One region of the Bradyrhizobium sp. NBAIM14 genome, then DNA from elsewhere that is predicted to be linked to it. Evidence: riboswitches for the same ligand, from Rfam matches in the RefSeq annotation. Region 1 holds a riboswitch; each other region holds the start of a gene.
The links. Region 1 has a riboswitch for cobalamin ahead of metE (5-methyltetrahydropteroyltriglutamate--homocysteine S-methyltransferase). Riboswitches for the same ligand answer to the same signal wherever they lie in the genome.
Positions count from the first base shown of each region.

Region 1 (5,975 bases):
GTGAACCATTTGGCATAATTCCGAGACCGAAGCGTCTCACTCCCAATAGCGAGATCTACCGCGAAGACGAGGCAGCCCAATACCTCTATCAGGTGGTTTCGTGCGCTGTGCGGTCGTGCTGCGTAACGACGGACTGCCCAGGAGCTTTGTGCAACACTTCAGCTAAGTTGATTTACGCCAGCTCAAATTGAAGCGCGCTACTTTTTGCGTCGAATGGCGCGGACAAATCGCAGCCCCGCGAAGGACACCGAATTCGGCTTGGGCAGTCTTGCAAATGGCAGAAATCGCTTCCAGCCTAGATTGTGCCTCCAGGAACACCGCAATGATCATCGATCTTCTGCTTCGAGAGCATCGCAACATTGATCTTCTTCTGGTCGCTCTTCAACGCGAATTGGAGATTTTTGAGAAGGGGATCCGCCCCGATTATGAGGTCATTCGCGCGATTATCAGCTATTTCGAGGTTTACCCCGAGGTGTACCATCATCCACAGGAAGACTTGATTTTTTTCAAGCTCAAGTCTCGCGATCCGGAGGCAGCTGCAATCGTCGGCGATCTCGCGCTTGAACACCAGGAAGTTGTCGACCGTTTGCACCACTTCGCGCGAGCTATTGACGCTATCCTCGCGGATCGTGACCTCTTTCGGCAAGACGTCGGCAATATCATACGCGACTTTATAGTACGCGAGCGGCACCACATGATGTGGGAAGAACGAGATTTCTTTCCCGCCGCTCTGAAGGCTCTCTCGGCTAAGGATTGGACCGAAATCGCTTCCGCCCTCACCAATGATGGAGATCCGCTGTTCAGCGAGACAGCGGCAGCGACTTCCGATGCGCTAAGAGCGCATATTCTGCAATTGGAGCAAGAAGCTGAGGCCGAACGGAGCTCGGTCGCGTTGTCGTCCGCCAAGGCCGGCAATCCGTGACACAGCGCCGAGACGGACGGGCCGTATTGATCGCGGCCGTTTGACAGCAGGAAGTGGACCTCATGCTCATTCTGTCGAAAGAAAATGGGGGTGCTCGCGGGCACGTAGGCTGCCGCCCCCCCAAAATGGCTTCTGCGCAACGTGATCGCTTCCTCGACCCCGGCGCAAACAGCATGGCGGAGCCTAGCTGAGCTCTGGTTCCGGCACCACAATGTAAACCTCGCAGGTCTGTCAGTTGCGCAGTGATATCGCGCGAAACGGACGCCTCTCGTGTCCGCCGACCGATGAGGACGGACGATTGCCGCCGCGCGGGTGCGGCGAAGCACTCCCACTCCTTGAGCCCCGCCCCATACGCTCTGAGACATCCGGCCGCAGCCGGTCCTACTCACTGCACGCGAATGCGAGGCACTGCCAGTCCCGGGTACGTTCAGCACCAACAGCAAGGCGCTGGACGTGGATCGCCACGACCAGTTCTGGCGCAATTGGATTTCAACAACCTATGGGGATCCGCATCGTAAATGATGCTCGTTCCTGACGCGTGACCGCTTCATCGCGATCCTACATACGTGTATGCGGCGTGCAGCATGCCCTCCCATTGGCCTTGGAGCGGCCATAGGCATCGGCGACACTCCGTAATCAGGTCCAGAAACCTCTGTTTGAGATCTATGAGCGGACCATGCGGAGGGTGTCACGAGCTTGATGATGCCGCGGTGCCGATAGGGTGCTCCTCAGCGCCCAAGCCGAAACCCGACTATCGGGTGGAACCGGTCGACCAAGGACTGCCTTAAGCAAGGTTCAAATTTAGCAACCGCTTATGCATTGGATAAGCTTGCGAGATCCATGGAGCCGGGCTTACGTCGCCCTGATCGAACATAAGGCTCCAGGCAGGAAAGCGCACCGAGTTTGCTGTCCTGCGGCGACCGCCCGGCATGCCCCCTCGCTGCTGTCGTAATCGTGCCGACGTGCTCATGAGCGACAAACCTTGGTGTAGATTCTAACTCTCAGGCTATACGGTCGCATACCACGGCATAATTGAGCTACGCTGAGCTTGTGCTTCAACTCGGCTCAGATTTTCGGCGAATGTCCTCCCGTGATCGAACCGGCGGCTGGCCTCCCTCCGCCGATGGAAGTCCGCGCGAATGCGTCAGCGTCGCTCCTCCCAGACTTTCGCCCGGCCCGCTAAGCGGGGCCGGGGATTTTTTTGGGTTCCTAAGGCTCCCGCGCAAATGACCACAAGCGGATCAGCTTTGTCGAAAAGAGACCGAAGCCCGGATCAACGGCCTCGCGGATCGAATGCAGCGCGCAGTTCGCGGGCGGCAGTGACCATGTTCGCTAGCGCTGGCCGAACCTCCTCCCATTTGCGCGTCTTCAGGCCGCAGTCTGGATTGATCCAGAGCTGCGAATCCTGCAGCCGCGTCCGAGCCAACACCATCAGCTCCTTCATTTCGCTCGTCTCGGGAACGCGTGGAGAGTGGATGTCGTACACGCCCGGCCCGATCTGATTTGGATATTCGTAGTTCCTGAACGCGTCGAGTAGTTCCATTTTCGAGCGCGATGTCTCGATCGAGATGACATCCGCGTCCATTGCAGCGATCGCACCAATGATGTCGTTGAACTCCGAGTAGCACATATGCGTATGAATTTGCGTTTGATCGGCGACGCCCGATGAACAGATGCGGAAGCAATCGACGGCCCAGTCGAGATAAGCCGCCCACTCCGATCGACGCAACGGCAATCCTTCGCGGACTGCAGCTTCGTCGATCTGGATCATGGTCGCACCAGCATTCTCGAGATCGCGGACTTCGTCTCGGATCGCGAGCGCAATCTGGCGGCAGACCTCGCTTCTGGGAATATCATCCCGAACAAAGGACCAGTTCAAGATCGTCACCGGTCCGGTCAACATCGCTTTCATCGGCTTCCTTGTTAGTGATTGCGCGTAGCGCCACCAGTCCACGGTGATAGGCTTCGGCCGTGCTACATCGCCAAACAGGATCGGTGGCCTGACGCAGCGCGAGCCGTAGGACTGCACCCATCCGCTCTTGGTAAATACGAAGCCGGCGAGTTGCTCGCCGAAGTACTGCACCATGTCATTGCGCTCAAACTCGCCGTGCACGAGGACGTCAAGACCGATGTCCTCCTGCCAACGTACGGCGCGCGCAGTCTCCTCCTTGAGGAACTTGTCGTATTGCTCGTCGCTTATCGCACCTCGCGCATGCGCCGCACGGGCATTCCGGATCTCTGTGGTCTGCGGAAATGATCCGATCGTCGTGGTAGGAAAAGCCGGTAGTCCGAATCGATTGCTTTGGATCTCGGCCCGACGGGCAAATGGGCTCGCGCGCCGACACATGGTCTGGTCGATCGCTCTCATCCGGACAGCGACATTGGCATCACGGATTTTCGGCGAAGTCCGGCGGACAGTCGCGGCACCTTCCGACTCGGCAAGAGCTAACGCAACATTCTGGTCGCCTGCGAGTGCACGCGCTAGGATCGCAAGCTCCCGCATCTTCTGGACCGAGAAAGCAAGCCAGCTCTTGACGTCGGAAGCGAGCCCGGTCTCGAGTTCAACATCGACCGGCACATGAAGCAGCGAGCAGGATGGGGCGATCTGTACACGATCCTTGCCGAGCTTCGCAATCGCGGGTTCGAGCCGCTGGCGCAGCGACGACAAATTCGACCGCCATACATTCCGACCGTCGACGACACCGAGCGACATGACGAGATCACTTCGGCCGCCAGCGATGATCTGGTGCAACAACTGTGGCGCTCGAACCAGATCGAGGTGCAGCCCGGCAACTGGCAGGCTCAAGGCGGTGTCCAGATTGTCGCCGAGGTCGCCGAAATAGCTGGCAACCATGATCTTGATCGCCGGCCCCTCCTTGGCGAGCCGGTCATAGGCATGTCGCAAAGATTTTCGCGTCCCCTCATCCAGATCAAGAACTAGGCTGGGCTCGTCGAACTGAACCCAATTTGCCCCACGTTTGGCCAATTCCTGCATAACCTCGATATAGGGCGGTATCAGTTCATCCAGCAGTGAGAGTGGCTGGAACGTGGGATCGGGACTCTTGCCGAGCTTTAGGAATGTGACCGGCCCGATCAGGACGGGGCGGGTCTGAAAGCCAAGGGCCTTGGCTTCCTCATACTCCTCGATCGGCTTGCGAGAGCATAGCCTGAAAGTCTGTCCCCTGTGAAACTCGGGGACCATATAGTGATAGTTGGTGTCGAACCACTTGGTCATCTCCTGTGCGGGTGCGCCAAATCCGCGCGGTCCGTGACCGCAACTCGCTTCCTGGTCGTCGCATTGTGAACCGCGGGCCATGGCGAAGTATGTCTTGAGCGAAACGGATTCGGCTTTCGAGGCGTAGATCTCCGGGATGGCGCCAACCATGACACTTGTGTCGAGCACCTGGTCATACAGCGAGAAATCGTTCGATGGAATGACCGTGACGCCGATAGATTTCTGACGGGCCCAATTCGCGGCACGCAGGCCAGCTGCGTCCTCGAGCAGCTGCTGTTCGCTGCTTTTTCCGGCCCAGTAGCTTTCTAGAGCGACTTTGAGCTCGCGCCTTGGACCGATGCGTGGCGTTCCGAGCGTGGCAACAGGGAGGGAGAGAAGAGACATAGCGTTAACCCATGTTGGGGGCAAAGGCCATGGCGGACGCAGGCAGGGGAAGTCGCGGTGCGACGGCTGCTTGGCGCACCACCGGGACACCCCGCCCGTGGACGAATATAGTGTCGGGGCAGGTCTCCTGGCTCGCAGGTCATCGCTGCTGTCCGGCCTTCCCGAAGCCGCGCAGGCTTCAGTGACGTCGTTGGACAGCGGCTCGCCGCTCACAGTTGCGGGGGCAGCGCCGGCATTTTCACCGGCTTCCCTCTTAGCTCCGGATCAAATGGAAACCGGAGAACCTCGACGACTTGGATTATCGGCAAGAGCAGTCTTCCGTCAACCTCTCAGATCATGTCTCAAGCTGATGCTGCGACATCTGCTACGCGAATGACCGCGCATCTCTAGCATTGAGATGATGTAGCAGTGCTCTCCAATCAGCGATACCGCAATGAGCATCGCAGTTGCCCGCGGGTTGCACGCCAGATCGGTGGAAAGGACAAATGCGGCTTGCGCGGTCGGGGCCGCTGCCTCGAGCAGAACGCATTTGTCGCCAGTCCCAGCTTCCCAGCGGTTTTTCGAGCACGCGCGCCATCCAGCCACCTTCTCGACCAACAGGATCAGTGTTGAATAGGCCAAGACACCTGGCTAAGCCAGCAACTTACAACTTACCCGGGCAGCACGTTTGATTTGCGGTGCCAGCCACACCCCAAATGCTCGGCGAAGATCGGCTTGCCGTCGTTCGCCATCGAGTACAAAGCGCGCCTGACTGAGGCTGTTCTCGACTTCCGGAGCGCCGGACGTCGCGAAAGGAGCGCCAAACGCGCCATGGCCCCTTGGCCGAAAGTGCCCGAAGGCATGGCAGCGATCAAAAGCCCACATTCCGGCAACGATAACCGAACCACACGGTTCAATGACGGCAAACGTGCTGCCACTTCTCATCAGGAACTTGGCACCGAGGCGTTCCGCTGTGCCGTCGAACATCCGGTGCGTGACGGGGATGCATAAGCCGTGCTGGAGAGGTTGAACGGAAACATCGAGACATGCGCCAGTCGGAAAGTCGACAAAGAGGACACAAAACCGGTGCGAATTGCCGTCTATTATCTGGCACGAAGAATGCACGTCCTCTGCCTGCCCAGTCCTCCTGCTGGGCATGTCCAGCACAGCAAATTGAGGCTGTCGGTGGCAGTGAAGTTAGCGGCGCGTGACATAGAGGGGAGCGCCTGCTCGCACGGGAAAACCAGTGGTCGCCCCGTCGCGTCGCCGCTAACTTCTTGCGCTCGCGCATAACAGGTTGAAGGTTGCCTGCTCTGGAATGACGTGTGGATGAGACCGGATAGGCCGACGGTTATGAAGAAAACGTCAGGAAGACGCGCGCTATGGCTTTGGCTCGGTCGATCCCTGATCTGCCTGGCCGGGCTGGCTGCGACGAGCAACACTGTTCGCGCTAAC
Region 1 is NZ_JADYVQ010000014.1:162,134-168,108, reverse strand. It holds gene I6F28_RS27090 (hemerythrin domain-containing protein) at 323-922, shown strand; gene metE (5-methyltetrahydropteroyltriglutamate--homocysteine S-methyltransferase) at 2,196-4,541, opposite strand; cobalamin riboswitch at 4,642-4,844, opposite strand; gene I6F28_RS27080 (hypothetical protein) at 5,256-5,531, shown strand; gene I6F28_RS27075 (nodulate formation efficiency C protein) at 5,874-5,975, shown strand, end outside.

Region 2 (5,975 bases), on a different contig from region 1:
GCCGCCGGCCGGGACGTCCAGGAGGTTGCCGAGCTCGATGCGCTGGCGGGTGCGGACCTCGCCATCGTCGTCAATCCCAACAATCCCGACGGGCGGTGCCATTCGCGCAAGGATCTGCTCGCGCTGTTGCCGCGCGTCGGCCGTCTCGTCGTAGACGAGAGCTTTGCGGACCCGATTCCGCAATTGTCGCTTGCACCCGACGCGGATCGACCGGGACTGTTGATCCTGCGGTCGTTCGGAAAGTTTTATGGCTTGGCCGGCCTGCGGCTCGGCTTCGCCATCGGTCATGCCGCCGACATCGACAAGCTTGCCGCCGTGTCGGGTCCATGGCCTGTTTCGGGCGCGGCGATCGAAATCGGCTGCCGTGCCTTGCGCGATGAGGCCTGGACCGAGGTTACGTCGGCGCGGCTCGCGCGCGACTGTGTTCGCCTCGACGCATTGGCGCATGCGCAAGGCTGGCGGCTCATCGGCGGCACGTCGCTGTTTCGCTTGTACGAAACGCCTGACGCACTGGCTGCACAGGAAAGGCTCGCGCGCGTCCACATCTGGTCCCGCGTCTTCGCGCAACAGCCGACATGGCTGCGCCTCGGGCTCCCCGGCAGCGAAGCCGAATGGACGCGCCTTGCCGAGGCCCTAGCGCGCTAGCGCGAGCAGGCCTTCGACGTCGAGATGCTTTTCGATGTGATCGGCCAGCGCCTCGAGCGCGCTCTCGACCCTGGCGTGATAGGGCTCGTCGCCCGCGGGAATGTCGAGCTTGGCGAGGTAGGCCTTGCGGAAATCATCCGACGTGAACAGGCCGTGCAGATAGCTGCCCTGCACACGGCCGTCGCGCGAGATCGCGCCTTCAGGCTCGCCGTCCAGCCTCGCGAAGGGACGGGCGCGATCCGGGCCGTCGGTGCGGCCGATGTGGATCTCGTAAGCCTGGATCGGCTGATCCGTCGCGGCATGCACGGCCGCGACGCGCGTGAGGGTCTTTTGCGGGCTCATCACCGTCTCGACATCGAGAAGCCCGAGGCCCGGCGTGTCGCCCGCAGGCCCTTCGATGCCTTCGGGGTCGGCGACGCTGCGTCCCAGCATCTGATAGCCGCCGCAGAGGCCGAGCACGTGGCCGCCGCGGCGGTGGTGCGCGAGCAGGTCGATGTCCCAGCCCTGCGCGCGCAGGAATGCGAGGTCGCCGCGGGTGGATTTGGAGCCAGGAATGATGACGAGGCGCACGTCGCCCGGGATCGCCTCACCGGGATGCACCATCACGAGATCGACACCAGGCTCGAGCTTGAGCGGATCGAGATCGTCGAAATTGGCGATTCGCGACAGCGCAAGGCAGGCGATCTTGCACTGGCCCGGCCTGCGGGCGTCGCGCAGGCCGAGCGCATCCTCGGCCGGCAGCTCACCGGCGCGCGGAAACCAGGGCAGCACGCCGAGGCCGCGCCATGCGGTCTTTTGCTCGATCAGCCTGTAGCCGTCGTCGAACAGCGTGGGATCGCCGCGGAACTTGTTGATGACGAAGCCAGAGATCATCGCGGCATCGTCGGGGTCGATCACCGTCCTGATGCCGACCAGCTGGGCGATGACACCGCCACGGTCGATGTCGCCGACCAGCACGACCGGCGCATTCGCCTTGCGGGCAAAGCCCATATTGGCGATGTCGGACTTGCGCAAATTCACCTCGGCCGGGCTGCCGGCGCCTTCGACCAGCACCAGATCGGCGCGCTCCTTCAGCCGTTCGAAACTCTCCAGCACCGCGCCCATCAGCGACGGTTTCATCGCCGCGTAGTCGCGCGCGCGTGCGGTCGCGATGCGCTTGCCGTGGACCACGACCTGCGCGCCGACATCGGTCTCGGGTTTGAGCAGCACCGGGTTCATGTCGGTGTGCGGCTCGACACCGGCGGCGAGGGCCTGCAGCGCCTGGGCGCGGCCGATCTCACCGCCATCGACGGTGACCGCGGCGTTGTTCGACATGTTCTGCGGCTTGAACGGCAGCACGCGCAGACCACGGCGCGTAAAGGCGCGCGCGAGGCCGGCGACGATGAGCGACTTGCCCACGTCCGAGCCGGCGCCCTGAATCATCAATGCGCGTGCCATTGAAGCTAGAACTCGACGCCGGCCTGCGCCTTGATGCCGGAGCGGAAGGGATGCTTGACCAGCGTCATCTCGGTGACGAGGTCGGCGATCTCGATCAGCTGGTCCTTGGCGTTGCGCCCGGTGAGCACGACATGCGTCATCGCAGGCTTTTGCGTCGTCAGGAAATCGACGACTTCGGCGATGTCGAGATAGTCGTAGCGCAGCGCGATGTTGATCTCGTCGAGCACGACCATGCGCAGCCGCTCGTCGAGGATCAGCTCCTTGGCTTTCTCCCAGCCGGCGCGCGCGGCAGCGATGTCGCGGGTGCGGTCTTGGGTCTCCCAGGTGAAGCCTTCGCCCATCGCGTGGAACTGACAGAGTTCGCCGAAATGGTCGGTGAGCAGGCGCCGTTCGCCCGTATCCCAGGCACCCTTGATGAATTGCACCACCGCACAAGGGAAGCCATGCGCGACGCAGCGGACGATCATGCCGAAAGCCGAGGAGGATTTGCCCTTGCCGGCGCCGGTATGGACGATGATCAGGCCCTTTTCGCCGCTCTTGGTCGCCATGATCTTGTCGCGAGCGGCCTTCTTCTTCGCCATTTTGGCGGCGTGGCGGGCGTCGGTTTCCTCGGTCGTGTGGGTTTCCGGTTCAGGCGTCATCGGTCCCGGTCCTTCGGCTTGACAAGTGGCGGCCACCGGCAAATGGTGGCCTGGCGTTGGTTCCTGTCCTATGACAGGCGAAGAGGGAATGCGATAGGGTCCGAATCCGCAAAGATTTGGGTCCAAACTGCAGCCGCCCCCGCGACCGTGACCGGAGAGATGCCCGAAGCCACTGATTCCTTTTGGGATCGGGAAGGCGGGGATCGAAGGGCCAAAACCCTGCTCCGCAAGCCGGGAGACCTGCCAGCGCGGACGAGTTTTGGACCGGCGGACGGGGTGTTCCGCGACGGGGAAGCGGGCCTTCAGGAGAATGGTCCGTGCGCCTCATCGCCTCCCGCTGTTATCTGGAAGAGGCGATGACCGTCACACTTCATGTCTGCATCACCTGCCGCGCCGGCCAGACGCTCGGCGAGGGCGAGACGACGCCCGGCAAGCGCCTGCATGGCGCGATCCTCGAGGCCGGCGTGCCCGAGGGCGTCAGCGTGGTTCCCGTCGAATGCCTGTCGGCGTGCAGCCAGGGCTGCTCGGTCGCGCTCAGCGCGCCCGGCCGCTGGTCCTATGTCTATGGCCGCCTGTCCGATGCGAATGCGCAGGACGTGGTCGCAGGTGCTGCGGCCTACGCGGCGGCGCCCGACGGAATCGTGCCCTGGCGCAGCCGTCCCGAAATCTTCCGCAAGCAGTCGCTTGCCCGTATTCCCCCTGTTACCGTCGTGCCGGAGGCCGCTGAATGAACTCGCTCGCAAAAGTCCCGGTTACGGTCGTCACGGGTTTCCTGGGCTCCGGCAAGACGACGCTGATCCAGCATCTGCTCAGCAATGCCGGCGGCAAGAAGCTCGCCGTGCTCGTCAACGAGTTCGGCAGCGAAGGCGTCGACGGCGAGATCCTGAAGTCCTGCGCCGATGCGAATTGCCCGGAGGAGAACATCGTCGAGCTCGCCAATGGCTGCATCTGCTGCACCGTCGCCGACGATTTCATTCCGACCATGGAGCAACTCTTGGCGCGCCCGGTGCGGCCCGATCACATCCTGATCGAGACCTCGGGCCTGGCGCTGCCAAAGCCGCTGCTGAAGGCGTTCGACTGGCCGGAGATCCGCTCGCGCATCACGGTCGACGGCGTGATCGCGCTGGCCGACGCCGAGGCCGTCGCGGCCGGCCGCTTCGCGCCGGATCCGGCTGCGGTGGAAGCGCAGCGCGCGGCGGACGACAATCTCGATCACGAGACGCCGCTGTCAGAAGTGTTCGAGGACCAGATCGCCTGCGCCGACATCGTGCTGCTGACCAAGGCCGATCTTGCGGGCGCAGCCGGAATCGAAGCCGCAAAAGCGGCGATCACCGCCGAGATGCCGCGCCGCGTGCCGATGCTGCCGGTCACCGACGGTGCGATCGATGCGCGCGTCATTCTCGGCCTCGGCGCTGCCGCCGAGAATGATCTCGCCGCGCGGCCATCGCATCATGACGGCGAGGAGGAGCACGAGCACGATGATTTTGCCTCGGTCGTGATTGATCTTCCGGAGGTCGCCGACATCGACGCGCTGGTCGCATCGGTCCAGAAACTGGCGCGCGAGCAGAACGTGCTGCGGGCGAAGGGGTACATCGCGGTCGCTGGCAAGCCGATGCGCCTGTTGTTGCAGGCGGTCGGCGAGCGGGTGCGCCATCAGTTCGACAAGCCCTGGGGCGCGGGTCTCAGACAGTCGAAGCTCGTCGTGATCGGCGAGCATGGCGATATCGACGAGGCCGCCATCAAGGCAGGACTTGGTCTTTCAGGATCTGGCATCTGATGCACGTCGTCTTCCGCGAGAGCCGCGGTCTCGAGGAGACCGCGACGCCAAGAGACATCGGCCAGGACCCGGCCGATCTCGTGGTGCTCTCGTATTCGGATTCCGATTTGGCCGCGTTTGCGGCCGGCTGGCGCCGCGGTCGGGGCAGCCTGCCGTCGCTGCGGCTGGCCAATCTCGCGGAGCTGCGTCATCCGCTGTCGGTCGACACCTATATCGAACGGACGCTGTCGCAGGCGCGGGGCATATTGGTGCGCCTGATCGGCGGGGAGTCCTATTGGGCATACGGGCTCGCGGCGCTCCAGCAACTCGCGCAAGAGCGCAACATCGTGCTCGCCGTGCTGCCGGCGGACGGCCGCGACGACGCGCGGCTGGATGCGTACTCGACCCTGCCGGTCTCGACGCTGCGGCGGCTCAAGGTGCTCTGCGACTCCGGTGGCCCGGTCGCCGCGCAAGCCGCGATCGCGCAGCTCGCGCTGGCCTCAGGCCTTTATGCCGGCCCGGTCATCGGCGAGATGACCGTGCCCGAGATGGGATTCTATGATCCCGCGCGCGGTGTCATTGCCGCGCCAGTTGGCGAGGGCAAGCCGCGCGCACTCGTGACGTTCTATCGCTCCTATCTCACCGCCGCCGATACGGGGCCCGTCGACGCCTTGATTGCGGCGCTGCGCGAGAAGGGATTTGACGCCTACGGCGTGTTCGTCACCTCGCTGAAGGCGCCGGGCGCTGCCGACTGGCTGCGCGCGCATCTGGCACAACATCCTGCGGCGGCGATCGTCAATGCGACGGCGTTCTCGGCCCTTGGCGACGACGGCACCACGCCATTCGATGCCGCGTCCTGTCCGGTGTTCCAGGTTGCGCTCTCCACGGCGCGGCGCGAGGATTGGGCGGAATCACTGCGCGGCCTGTCGCCCGGCGATCTCGCGATGCATGTCGTGCTGCCGGAGGTCGATGGCCGCCTGTTCGCAGGCGTGGTGAGCTTCAAATCGGCCGGTCAGCGCGATCCCGATCTGCAATTCGCGCATCTAGCGCACAGGCCCGACGAAGAGCGCGTCAACGCCGTTGCCACGCGCGTCGCGGCTTGGCGTCGCCTCGCGGAGAAGCCCGCCGGCGAGAAGCGGCTGCCGATCGTGCTGTCGAACTATCCGGGCCGGCCGCATCAGATCGCGCACGCCGTCGGGCTCGACGCGCTGGCGTCGGTCGAGGCGTTGATCTCCGATCTCGCGGAGGTCGGCTTCGACGTTGCGCCGGTCGATGCGCTCGGCGCAAAACTATTGAAGCAGAGCTTGACCTGGAGCGTCGCCGAATATCGCACGGGGCTGGCGCGCCTGCCGCAATCCTTGCAGGACGATCTCGTGCAGGCCTGGGGCGCACCGGAGAACGATCCGAGCTGCCGCGACGGCGCGTTCTACTTCGCTGCGATCCAATGCGGCCGGTCGATCATCGCAGTCCAGCCCGAGCGCGGCGACGCGGCCTCG
Region 2 is NZ_JADYVQ010000011.1:97,421-103,395, forward strand. It holds gene cobD (threonine-phosphate decarboxylase CobD) at 1-645, shown strand, start outside; gene I6F28_RS24030 (cobyric acid synthase) at 634-2,082, opposite strand; gene cobO (cob(I)yrinic acid a,c-diamide adenosyltransferase) at 2,088-2,723, opposite strand; cobalamin riboswitch at 2,764-2,985, shown strand; gene I6F28_RS24040 (DUF1636 family protein) at 3,080-3,454, shown strand; gene cobW (cobalamin biosynthesis protein CobW) at 3,451-4,500, shown strand; gene cobN (cobaltochelatase subunit CobN) at 4,500-5,975, shown strand, end outside.
Region 2: linked by a shared signal. The riboswitch ahead of I6F28_RS24040 (DUF1636 family protein) and the one ahead of metE (5-methyltetrahydropteroyltriglutamate--homocysteine S-methyltransferase) in region 1 are both predicted to bind cobalamin.

Region 3 (5,975 bases), on a different contig from region 1:
AATGTGCAGCGCACCCTTGGATTCTTCGAGGCAAATAGAAGCGCCCGTTGCACTGCAATCGGATCGCACAAGGCCGTTTGTCTAATTTGCAGGCGATCGGTCGGCGGTGCGGGAGACAGCACTGACCAAGAGCTATGCACGCAGGTCGGCTCAGCCTCTCTTTATTGTACGGTCGGTAAGCGAGGACATCACCGGCCGCTGGTCGATAACCCGGCGCGCCGAACGGGTCGCGCCGGGTACGGAGATTTCGCGACTGGCTATGCGCTCGCCAGCCATGCCCGCAAGCGCCGCCAACCGATGACGATGCCGGTGATGGAGAACATCAGCCCGAGCGTACAGAGCCCGACAATGAGAGCGTCACGCAGCCGCGCATGAGCCAGCAGAATCGGGAAATCAAGCGTGTGCAGCGCACTGTAAAGCCAGCGATAGGCGCGGCGCGACGGGTCCAGTCTTTGCAGCAGCTTGCCATCGGCAGCATCGACATCGAACCAGAGATCGCCGCAGGTCGTCCGGTAGACGGGGGCCCCCGGAAGTGCGGATTGCGCCGGATAGTCGTCGTTGCCGGCGAGCAGGAACGGTGCGGCACAGCCGGTGCCAAGGCGCGCCGTCAGGCCGCCGATCTCCTGCCTATCCAGGTATGCCGCCGGTCCATCGCGCGGCGCGTCCCCTGCCCTGATCAACGCCTGACGGCCGAGACCAACCCGGTCGCGCCGATAGACATGGCCGTTGAAGGCGAACCATTCGACCTCGCGGGCCAACGGCGATATTGGCTGCGGATCGAGCGACGACGCGTCTCGCCAATCCGGGGCGGCATCGACCACGCCGGCCTCTGTCGGAGTCAGTTGCCCGCGCGAGAACAGGCGGCCGTGATCCATCGACAGCCAGCCGCTGAAGATCCAGCTCAGCACGAACACGGTCGCGACGAGACCGATGATGTGATGCAGGGCGTGCCAGCCCCGATAGGGCGACGAGAGCTGGCGTCCCCGCATTTTCACACGCACGATTCCGAGCACCGCACCAAGCAATGCCGCGATTAGGGCCAGCAGCGACAGCGTCCAGACCACGCCATCCCACAGCGCCCAGCTGCTGCGCAGAATTGTCGGATAGATCCAGTGCAGCACGCTGCCGGCCCAGTTCCACGCGCGCTCGCTGCGCGTCGTATCCAGGACGACTTCGCCGGTCAGCGACGAAACGTAGACCTCCGTTCCAGGGGCATCGCCGAGAGCGGCGCGAAACAAGGGGCGATGGCGATCAAAACCGTTCGGCACGCTCCATTGATCGTAATCCGACCGCGCGACGATCGCAGCGCGCACCGCCTCAAGCCCGCGCTGACGTGAATAAGCTTGCACGATGGTGAGCGCGACATCGGCTGATGTCACCGACGCGTCTCCTCCATCGGAGGCGCGAACCGCTCGCGAACCTATGGAGCCCGAGACGACGTAGACCGGTCCATCGCTCCGCTGGATCAGCCGAACACGCCTGCCATCGGCAATCCCGCTCGCCGCAACGGCGTCCGCGACCGAGATCCTCGTCCCGTCGCGATCGACCGGCACAAGTCCGGCAAATCGCTCCGCTTCCGTCAGCGACGGAAACGGGACGAAGTGCATGACGATCCCGCTCGCGAACCACATCGCGAACAGCAGACAGAACGCGATGCCGAGCCAGCGATGCGTGAGGACGATCGCGCTCATCATGCGCTCAAGGTCTCACCATTTGAACGCGGCCGATATTTCATAGGTGCGCGGCGCGCCCAGGAGGATCTGGTCCGGATAGAACGGATCGCCCCAGATCGCGTAGCGCTTATCAGTGATGTTGCGGACACGGAAGGTCAGGCGGGCCTGGTCGACCGCATTGAACGCCGTCTTGGGGATGTCGACGAAGGCGTAGACGTCGGCCACGGTGTAAGCCTTCATCGTCACGACGTTGGCGTCGGTGTTGTAGCGGTCGCCGACATGACGGCCGGTGATGCCAAGCTCTACCGGCCATGGTGTGAAGAAGCGATACGACGCGCCGGCATTGGCGACGATACGCGGCACGTTTGGCGGCGTGTTGCCGGAGAACGAGCCGCCGGCAAAATTGTAGTCGGCATAGCGCGCATCGACATAGGCGATGTTGCCCCACAGCCGCAGCGGCTCGATCGGGCGTATCGAGGCGGCAAGCTCGACGCCTTTCGACTCCTGTCGTCCGGCGATGTTGAGTTGCATGCCGCCGGCGGCCGCATAGACGTTCTTGCGCAGGACGTCGTAGGCCGAGAACGACCATTCCGCCCGGTTGTCCCAGAACAAGTGCTTGACACCGGTCTCATAGGTGCGCGCGGTGGTCAGATCGAGCGGCTGGGTGGGCGAGAGCAGGAAGATGTTGTTGGCTGCGACGTCGGCGCCGGTGGCGTATTGGCTGAAGAAGGTCAGGCCGGGAACGGCCTCCCAGGTGTAGCCGATGCGCCCCGTGACCGGCGCCCAGTCTTTCGTGAATGGAAAGCCCGCCTTCACGATCCCGTTCTTGTCGGTCGAATTGCGGTCGAGCCCGATATGCTCGACACGAAGACCGCCGATCAGCGCGAAGCTGCGCGTCAGCTTGAGCCTGTCCTCGAATGACAGCGCCTCGTTGTCGATGCGCGCGGTCTGCTGCTGCGTCGTGAGCAGGCCGTAGAAACCGCGGTTGGGGTCGACCAGCGAAACGGAATCGCCGGGAAAGTTTGCCGCGCCGGGCCTGACGAAATCGAGATAGCTCGACGACAGCGTCGTGACCAGCCGGTTGTCGAAGCCCGCAATATTTGTATCCCAGATCAGGTCGGTGATGTTGCCGACCAGTCGCTGACTGTGGGCGACATAGAAACGCTCGCGATCGACCAGGTTCGTGGTGGAATTGAACGCCTCGATCTCGTTATTGAACCAGGTCCGTTCCGCGCCATAGCCATAGGCCTGACTTTTCAGCGTGAGGTCAGGCGCGAGCTTCAGCTCGAAGCCGCCACGCAGCCACACTTCCTGCGCCACGTTGCGGTTATCGAGAACGTTGTAATTGGTGTTGAAGGTGCGGTCGTCGATGGTGACGGCACCGAGATTCGTTCCGTTGTAATTCGAGACGTAATTGCCGGAGACGATCCCCGTCGTCGCATGCGAACCGCTGAAGGCCACCGGCACCAGCGGCGCGCCCCAATAGGCCTTCGAGCGGTCTTCACGATATTCGACCGCACCCCAGATCCTGAGGCTGTCGGAAACACGGTAGTTGAGCTGGCCGGACGTGCCGAACGTCTTGACATTGGTGTCATCGGCAAAGCCGTTGAGGGCGGAACGGCTGATGTCGAAGCGATAGTCCAGGCCTTGCACATTGGTGCTGCCGCCGGAGCCGTAATGGGCACGGAACGAGTTCAGCGAATCCCAGGAGAAATTGGCATCGTTACGGACAGGTCCGGTGTGGGGCTGCTTGGTGACGAAGTTGATGGCACCGCCCGCGGCGCCCTCGCCCGAAATCAGCGAGGCCGGGCCCTTGAGGAATTCCACAGCCTCCAGATTGGCGGTATCCACGATCCGCGAGGTCATGTTCTGCGGACCGATCTTGATGCCGTTGTAGAGCGTGTTGATCTGGCTGTTGGTGAAGCCGCGCATGGAGAAGGCGGAAGGTTCGGCCGGGTTGTCGCCGGAGGTGACGCCGACGGCGCCCTGCGCCACCTCGGACACGGTGCGATAGCCCTGCTCGCGCATGGTTTCGGCGGAGACAACTTCGACGGTCGCGGGCGTCTGCCGCACCGTCAGGCCGAGCCGCGAGGCGCTTTCGGCAACGGCGTTGGAGTTGAGCGGCGTTTGCGGCGTCGAATCCGGCGTGACGGGTCTTGGCGCTGCGGATACAGCCGCCGGCCTGCGCGCTGCCGCGCGGCGCGCGCCCTGCGCCGTTCCTGCTGCCGGTTTGGCCGGCTTGCGTACCTGGGCGGGCGACACCTCGACGGGTGGCAGCGGCTCTCGGGCCTGCTGCGCCAGAGCGGCCGGCAGACCAAGAGCGGCAAAGGACGTGAACGCGGCGGAGGCAAGCAGGACGCGGCGCGGTCGTGCGATACGGATGGAAGACACAGGTGAAAACCTCGGTATGACGTCAGTGGCACGTCACAGCGAACGAGGTCTCACCTTTGGCCTTGCAGCCGTCCGATGAAGCAATGTCTGTACTCCCCGACCGACATCTTCGCGTGTGACCACGGCTGACGGCAGGTCTCCTGGCTCGCGGGTCGTGACCGCTTCGTCGCCTTCCCGGGACCGAGGACCCAGTGGCTCGTGACGAAGGATTCACCGCTTACAGTTGCGGGGGCAGCCGCGGCATTGGGGACAATTTTCCCCGCACCGCATTCCCTTTTCATTCCCTCTCGGGAAAACCGTCGCGAGCATCTAGGATTACCACCAAGACAGAGTCAATGTGCCAGTTGCGGCGTTGGGGCCACAGCAACCAACTTCCTTGGAGATGAGCATGGAAGGCGAGACCTTCCTCTGGTTGATCAGGCATGCGGCCGTCGCGGGCGTGCCCGGGACGATCCATGCGGCCGATGCGCGGGCCGACCTCGGCGATCACGCTGCATTGGCGGCCCTAAGGCAGCTGTTGCCCGCGGATCTCGCCGGCTATGCCAGCCCGTCGCGGCGCACGGTCGAGACGGCGCGCGCGCTGGGGCTCGAACCGGAGCTGATCAGCGAGTTTCGCGAGCAGGATTTCGGCGACTGGACCGGCCATCGGCATGACGAGCTCGCCGCGACCGGTGGCGAGGCCTACGCGCAGGTCTGGCGCGATCCGGCGCACGGACGGCCGCCGAATGGCGAGAGCTTTGCGGATCAGGTCGCCCGCGTCCGCCTGGGCCTGGCCCAGATTGGCGCAGGCTCCGCAGCACTGGTCGTCCATTCCGGCACCATACGCGCTGCGCTCTGCATCGCGCTCGATCTCACACCGGAAGCCGCGCTGCGCTTCGTCGTCGATCCGCTGTCGCTGACCCGGATCGACCGGCTGGCGGGCGGTTGGCGCGTCGTGTCGGTCAACCAGCGCGTGGCTTGAGCCGCATCAAGAAGACCGATCCGGCACATTGGCCTGCGCGAACGTCGCCATGCCATTGTGAAGTGCGCACGCCGAGCGCACCAGCGGCAGCGCGATGGCGGCGCCCGATCCCTCGCCGAGCCTGAGATCGAGGCTGATCAGCGGCTGCACGTTCAGCGCGCGCAACACCAGCCGATGTCCCTGCTCGGCCGATTGATGCGAAGGCAACAGGAACGGCTGGCAGGACGGGTTGAGGCGCACCGCCGTCAGCGCCGCCACCGAGACGATAAAGCCGTCGATCAACACGGGGATGCGGCGTTGCGCGGCCGCGATGATCGCACCCGAGATCGCCGCAATCTCGAGGCCGCCGACCGCGCACAGGATTTTTTCGGGTGACGCCCCCGCAACGCCGTGATGCGCGATCGCCGCATCGATCACCCGCACCTTGTGCGCGCGGCCCGACGCATCGACGCCGGTGCCGCTGCCCGCGATCTCGTCGGCACTCACACCGAGCAGGCTCGCAGCAATCGCTGCTGAGGTCGTGGTGTTGCCGATCCCCATCTCGCCGAAGATCAAGAGATCAGGCCGGCCGGCCTCGGCGCGCACCACCGCGCGCTGCCCGGCCTCGAAGGCGAAGGCCAATTCCGCCGGCGTGAGCGCGGCCTCGACACTGAAATCGCGGGTGCCGCTGCGCGGCTTGTCGGTGACGATTCCCGCGATCTGCGCCTCGGCCAGCGTGCCGGCGTCGACCACCTCGAGGCTCGAACCCAGCTCGCGCGCCAGCACCGAGATCGCGGCGCCACCGGCGGCAAAATTCGCCATCATCGCGATGGTGACGGCTTGCGGATAGGCCGACACGCCCTGCGCGACGATGCCGTGGTCGCCGGCGAAGATGATGATCGGCACCCGCGCGGCGCGCGGCTGCTCGGTGGCCTGCAAGCCCGCAAGCTCGATTGCGAGCTGCTCGAGCC
Region 3 is NZ_JADYVQ010000011.1:115,392-121,366, reverse strand. It holds gene I6F28_RS24130 (PepSY domain-containing protein) at 258-1,694, opposite strand; gene I6F28_RS24125 (TonB-dependent receptor) at 1,707-4,064, opposite strand; cobalamin riboswitch at 4,178-4,380, opposite strand; gene I6F28_RS24120 (histidine phosphatase family protein) at 4,453-5,025, shown strand; gene cobT (nicotinate-nucleotide--dimethylbenzimidazole phosphoribosyltransferase) at 5,032-5,975, opposite strand, start outside.
Region 3: linked by a shared signal. The riboswitch ahead of I6F28_RS24125 (TonB-dependent receptor) and the one ahead of metE (5-methyltetrahydropteroyltriglutamate--homocysteine S-methyltransferase) in region 1 are both predicted to bind cobalamin.